3 regions of the Mitsuokella sp. AF33-22 genome follow, and region 3 is predicted to be linked to each of the others. Evidence: predicted binding sites of a transcription regulator. Region 3 holds the regulator's gene; each other region holds the start of a gene.
The links. The regulator HrcA, encoded in region 3, represses chaperone genes, less so after heat shock. The targets are predictions, from matches to a motif close to TGTTAGCACTCNNNNNNNNNGAGTGCTAACA.
Positions count from the first base shown of each region.

Region 1 (2,270 bases), on a different contig from region 3:
CATGCCTTCCTTGACGGAGAGGTTCGTGCGCATCGTCTTGGACTCTTCAACCGTGATGACGCCGTCCTTGCCGACCTTCTCCATGGCCTCAGCGATCAGCTTGCCCGTCTCTTCGTTAGCGGAAGAAATCGTAGCGACCTGAGCGATGTCAGCCTGGCCTTCAACCTTCTTGGACTTTGCCTTGATCTCCTCAACGAGTGCCTTGACGGCTTCGTCAATGCCCTTCTTGATGATCATCGGGTTGGCACCGGCAGCGACGTTCTTCATGCCTTCGTGAATCATGGCCTGTGCGAGGAGCGTTGCCGTCGTCGTGCCATCGCCGGCGATGTCGTTCGTCTTCGTGGCGACTTCCTTGACGAGCTGTGCGCCCATGTTCTCAAACGGATCTTCGAGCTCGATGTCGCGCGCAATCGTGACACCATCGTTCGTGATCGTCGGAGCGCCGAACTTCTTGTCGAGAACGACGTTGCGGCCCTTCGGTCCAAGCGTTACCTTTACTGCATTAGCCAGTGCATCAACACCGCGGCCGAGTGCGCGGCGTGCTTCTTCGTCAAACAGGATCTGTTTTGCCATTTATGATTACCTCCGAAAAATCTATGTTCTGCAATTCCGGCCGAGTCGCGATCAGATGACTGCGAGGATGTCGCTCTCGCGGACAATCAGATAATCCTTGCCGTCAACCTTAACTTCCGAGCCCGAATATTTGGAGAAGATGACGCCATCGCCAACCTTGACTTCCATGGCTGCGCGCTCGCCATTATCGAGCAGCTTGCCAGTGCCAACAGCAACGACCGTGCCCTTCTGCGGCTTCTCTTTCGCCGTGTCCGGCAGCACAATGCCGCTGGCCGTCTTTACATCGCTTTCTGCAACTTCGATGACAACTCTTTCGCCCAATGGCTTAATCATAGGTATCTTCCTCCTATAAAATGAATTTACATAATCATGCTGTTAGCACTCACCAGTCCCGAGTGCTAACTACAGTTTTTATATTAACCCCTCTAAGTCAAAATGTCAATATCATTTCCTAAAAAAGTCAAAAAAACAAAACCTCCTGCCGCGCACATGCAAAAGAGGGCTGCGTCAGGGCAGCCCTCTCAAGAGTCCGGATATGGCAAAATCAAACGAGAATCAGATGACCCAGTTGTTCGGCGCCATCATCGAATTCAGCATGGTATGATGCAGGATGGTCTCGGCAATCTGCTGCGCATCCCTGCCATCTTGTCCGGCAGCAAGCGATGCATACGGCTGAGCCGCCTCCGGCAGGGCAGCATCCTTCGGCAGCACGAGCAGGACGATAAGGCCGGCCTGCAAGAGATGCGCGAGCGTCCGCCCGTAGTCCTCACCCTCTGTCGGGGCGTAGAGATACGTGTGGCGGCCGTTGCGCACGAGGTAATACTCCGCTTCTTCCACGGCCTCAATCGACGTGCCGTCAAGGCCCGGCTGGAAGGCCACGGCCAGCGGCCTCTGCCAGTTCAGCGCGCTGCGCAGCTGCGGATTGGCCGCGAGATGGCGCCTGCCTTCGCCCGAGACGATCTCGCGCACGACGCCGCAGGCTGCCGTCATATTGCTGATGCGGTCGATGAGGATGAGCTCGCCCTGCGTGCGGTGATGCTCGAAGAGGTCGATGACGATGGGTTCCGTCACGGCGATCTCACAGACGGCAATCTCGTTCTTGTGGAGCGTATCGGCCTCGACATGCTCGCCCGTGTTGATATCAATGCGGTAGTCGATCTTCGTCAGGATGCCCGGGATTTTTTTCGTGCCGAGCAGGACGAGGAAGTTCTTGCCGATGGAAAGCGGCACATCGTCCATCCAGAGAATCTCCGTCTTGAAATTGGCAGCGAGCTGCACACCGCTCGCCTTCTCGAGCACGCAGCCGCGCGATACGTCGACTTCGCGGTTGAGCTGGATCGTGACGGGCTGGCCTTTTTGCGCCGTCTCGACCGTGCGGTCGGCCACGAGGATTTTCCTGACCTGAGCCGTTTCGCCGCTCGGACGCGACGTGACGGTATCGCCCACCGCGATGCTGCCGCTCTCAATCTGACCCTGGAAGCCGCGGAATTCGTGATTGGGACGGCAGACGCGCTGCACGGGCATGTAGAAGCCCTCTTCTTCGACGGCGCTCACATCGACCTGTTCGAGATACGGCAGCAGCGCCGGGCCGTCATACCACGCCATATGCGGCGAACGCTGCGTGATGTTGTCACCTTCCGTGGCCGATACGGGGATGACTTGGACACTGTGAAGGCCGAGTTCCCGCTGGAGCTCTG
Region 1 is NZ_QRQA01000014.1:19,656-21,925, reverse strand. It holds gene groL (chaperonin GroEL) at 1-573, opposite strand, end outside; gene groES (co-chaperone GroES) at 625-906, opposite strand; gene DWZ54_RS09455 (sulfate adenylyltransferase subunit 1) at 1,129-2,270, opposite strand, start outside.
Region 1: a site for HrcA is predicted at 947-977, ahead of groES (co-chaperone GroES). Genes of this name have one in related genera too.

Region 2 (2,270 bases), on a different contig from region 3:
GTTGCGGAAGACCGGCCGATGGATTTCGCCGGCCGAGACGAAGACAATATCGCGCTCCTGCAGCGGATACGTCTTTCCTTCTATGATGTAGTCGACGCTGCCGCTGAGGAACATGATGATCTTGTGGAAGTCGTGATAGTGGAACGGGATTGCGCGCAGATTCCGGTCCTTGAGACGGAATACGCGGAAGGCGCCGCTGAGATAACCCTTCTTGGGGTAGGCGGGTATCGCTGTCATGACATATCATCCTCCTGTCATATGGAAATGCCCTTTGCTTTTCCACTGTGTTTACTTGTATCATAGAGCATTTTTTGCAATATAGAAAGCATATTTTCTGATTTTCTTGCGAAAAACTTCCTGTTATAATAAAGCCATCGCAAGCAAAGAAGAAAGGTTGGTGGCCCTCATGATGGTCGTTCGTGTTTATAAAGCAGAAAACAAGGAATACATGGTGATGGATGGCACGCAGGGATTCCTGCCCGGCGCAGCGGCTGTCCGCCTGCTGATGCATCGCCGTCATGGCGTCGGTACTGACCGCTTGCTGGTCTTCACGGGCAGTGAGGAAGTTCCTTCCTTTGCCGCCTTCACGCCGGAAGGCGAGCAGCAAGAGCTCACCGCTGCCGATTACGCTGTGCTGAGCCGCAGCAAGGAAGATTACGAGCTGCGCCTGACGAACGGTTTCGTCGAGCGCCTGCGCGCCGTTGATGCCGAGCGCCTCGTCTGCGCCGGCTGAGGACCGCTGACAGGATGTCCTGAATGCGCGGCCCTGCAGCGAAGCCTGCATCTGCCGCGAACCATACAGAGAGATGCGTTTCAGGGTTAAAAAGGCGAAAGGGCCTGTTCTGGTTTTGCCAGAGCAGGCTTTTTTCGTCTTTATCTTTGACTTTTTGTTGTTTATGGTGTATAGTAGTAGCTGTACGTTAGCACTCGAACATTGTGAGTGCTAACAATGACTTTGTCAACAAATTTTACCATAAGAAAGGCAGATTCACATGGGAAAAGAAAAATACGAGTTTAAGGCAGAAACCAAGCAGCTGCTGGATCTCATGATCCATTCCATTTACACGAACCATGAGATTTTCCTGCGCGAGCTCATCTCGAATGCTTCCGATGCCATCGATAAGGCGCATTTCGAGAGCCTGACGGACCGCAGCCTGCTCGAAGGCGATGCGAACTTCGAGATCTTCCTGACGCCGGATGCTGAGCAGCATACGCTGACGATTGCCGACAACGGCATCGGCATGAACCGCGAGGAGCTCATCGAGAATATCGGCACGATTGCGAAGTCCGGTACGAAGGCCTTCCTCGAGCAGCTCAAAAAGGCAAAAGAGGAGAACCAGGACCTCACCGATAAGGAAATGATCGGCCAGTTCGGCGTCGGCTTCTATTCGGCCTTCATGGTTGCCGACCAGGTGACGATCGTCTCCCGCAAGGCCGGCGATGCACAGGCCTGGAAGTGGGAGTCCTCGGCTGATGGTTCCTACACCATCGAGGAAGCGGAGCGCGCCGAACGCGGCACGAGCATCACGCTGCATCTCAAGAAGGAATTCTGTGGCAAGGAAGCTGAACAGGACTTTACGGATCCGTACGAGATCGAACGTCTCGTGAAGAAGTACAGCGATTACGTCCGTTATCCGATCAAGATGGACTTCACGTTTGAAGAAACGCCGAAGGACAAGGACGGCAAGGAGATCGAAGGCGCCGAAAAGATCAAGAAGGTCGAGACGCGCACGCTCAACTCCATGCAGCCGCTCTGGACGAAGAACAAGTCCGAGATCAAGAAAGAGGAGTACAACGAATTCTTCAAGCATCAGTTCCATGAGTGGGAAGATCCGATGGAAGTCTTCCACACGAAGGCCGAAGGTGCCGTGGAGTACACGGCCCTCTTGGCCATCCCTGCACATGCGCCGTACAATCTCTACCAGACGGATTATGAGCCGGGCGTGCAGCTCTACAGCCGCCACGTCTTCATCATGGACAAGTGTAAGGACCTGCTGCCGGATTACCTGCGCTTCATGAAGGGCCTCGTCGATTCGCCGGATCTCTCGCTCAATATCTCGCGTGAGCTCCTGCAGCAGAGCCGCGAACTCAGGACGATTGGCCGTGCGCTTGAGAAGAACATCCTCAAGGCACTGGCCCGCAAGCTCAAGAATGACCGCGAAGCTTACGAGAAGTTCTGGAACGAGTACGGCAAGTCTTTGAAAATCGGCATCTACAACAGCATCTACAGCGGCTCGTCGGATACGGTCGACAAGCTCAAGGATCTCATC
Region 2 is NZ_QRQA01000012.1:3,755-6,024, reverse strand. It holds gene DWZ54_RS08485 (AraC family transcriptional regulator) at 1-237, opposite strand, end outside; gene DWZ54_RS08480 (diaminopimelate epimerase) at 407-733, shown strand; gene htpG (molecular chaperone HtpG) at 993-2,270, shown strand, end outside.
Region 2: a site for HrcA is predicted at 919-949, ahead of htpG (molecular chaperone HtpG). Genes of this name have one in related genera too.

Region 3 (2,270 bases):
GAAAAAACTTTTATCATCTATATCATGAAGCCAGCATCATCAGTTGGATACGACCTGGACCATGCTTGGGCGGATGACGCGTCCTTTGACCATGTAGCCCTTCTGGAGCTCCTGGGCAATGGTGTCGTCCTCGCGCTCGGGATCCTCGATGCGCATGACAGCCTGATGATAGTTCGGATCGAACTTCTGGCCTTCTGTCTCAATCTTTTCCAGGCCGTTCTTCTTGAGGACTTCCTGGAACTGGGTGAAGATCATCTCGACGCCCTTCTGGAACGCCTCGACATCCTTCGTTTCTGCAGCCATGGCACGCTCGAAATTATCGAGCAGAGGCAGCATATCCTTGCAGAAGCCCTGCGTGACCACGGCGGAAATCTCCTCGCGTTCCTTGGCGGAACGGCGGCGGAAATTATCGAAATCCGCTTGCAGGCGGAGCAGCCGGTCATTCTTTTCCTGCAGTTCGGCCGTCAGTTTCTCGACCTGCGCCTTCAGGGCTGCAAGCTCTTCCTGATTCTCCGCCGAAGCCTCGGTATCGGATGCCGTGGCTTCCGCTTCCGAATCATCAGCAGTCTCACCGGCGGCCTCTTCTGCTTCCGCCTCATTGATTTCCTGCTGCATCTCCTCCAGCTTCTGCTCATCTTTCTTTTTCATTTCGTCTTTGATAAACGATGGCAAAACCCTCACCTCTTCCCAACGACTTCTGCGGCTCTACCAGTGGAACCGCTTGATGACTTCTGTAAGATTTGAATTCATGTATTCCAAAAGGCTCATGGCCTTGGCATACTCCATGCGCGTCGGCCCCAGCACGGCAATCGTGCCCAGGAGCTCACCATCGAGATGGTACGTCGCGGTGATGATGCTGCTGTCCTTGAAGTGGCTGTCCTCATTCTCCTTGCCGATTGTGACCTCTAGGCCGTCGCCCATATGGGCATGCAGGACATCCTTCATGAGTTCTTCCTTCTCGAGGATCAGCAGCGTCTCCTTGACCTTTTCCACATCGTGGAATTCCGGCTGCTCGAGCATCTGCGTCGTGCCGCCGAGATAGAGGCGTTCGCGCCTGCCCGAGTCAAGAGCCCGGTTGATGATCTCAAGGGCCGAGGTGTAAAGCGGCTCGTCCTGGATCTCATCGCGGATGCGCAGCAGGGATTCGTGCTCGATTGTCGCCAGCGTGTGACCGGCGAGGTTCTTGTTGATGACCTCCGCCATGCGCTGGAAATCCTCGAAACTGGATCCCGGCGGCATCGGCACAATCTTGTTCTCGATGAAGCCCGCATCGGTCATGAGCACCGTGATGACGCGCTGGTCATCAAGCGGCAGGAACTGCAGGCACCGGAAGGCAGCCTGCGTCATCTGCGGGGCCAGTACCAGTGAAACATTCTTCGTGACCTGCGAGATGATTCGTGCCGTTTCCTGGAAGACCTCATCGAGCCGCTTGACCCGCGCCTTGTACCATCTGTCGATCAGGACCTTTTCCTCGTCGCTCACCGGCTTCGGAGGAATCAGTCCGTCGACGTAGAAGCGGTATCCCTTCGAGGAAGGGATGCGGCCGGAGGAAGTATGCAGCTGTTCGAGATACCCGAGCATCTCGAGATCGGCCATCTCGTTGCGGATGGTCGCCGGGCTGACGCCCAGATCATACTTGCGGGCCAGGGTGCGCGAGCCGACCGGTTCTGCCGATTCGATGTAATCATCGACGACAGCCCGCAGCACGCGTTTCTTGCGTTCATCCAATTCGTCAGCCATCTGCCTGCCTCCTCTCTCTATGATCTTTTGCTGTTAGCACTCTTGCTGTCTGAGTGCTAACTTTGAATCTATTAAGAATATACACCGATAAAAACAAAAAGTCAATAGTTAAAAAGACAAAAAGTCAAAAATTTTTCATCCCATAAAAAGAAACGGTGCGATACGCATTCCCTGAGGATGCGCATCGCACCATGCCTGCCACGCAGAGACGCTTATTTGACCGCTTCGGCAAAAGCCTCCGCCACAGCGGCCTTGATCACCTCGTAATCGTGGCCCGGCTGAGCCTCGTAGATCTTCTTGCCATCCACGAACAGCGTCGGCACATAGTAATACTGGCCCTGATAAGGCTTGAGCTTATCCGCTTCGGATGTCTCGTCGATCTCATCGACCGGCACATCAAAATAAACCGGGTTTTCCTCCCGCAGTTCGCCGACGGCCTGACGGGCCTTGGCGCAATACGGGCAGCCTGGCATAACAATCATCGCAATGGATTTCATGAGGATCCCTCCTGTCTCAAAAACAGATGCATC
Region 3 is NZ_QRQA01000001.1:121,247-123,516, reverse strand. It holds gene grpE (nucleotide exchange factor GrpE) at 40-672, opposite strand; gene hrcA (heat-inducible transcriptional repressor HrcA) at 706-1,740, opposite strand; gene DWZ54_RS00670 (glutaredoxin domain-containing protein) at 1,953-2,237, opposite strand.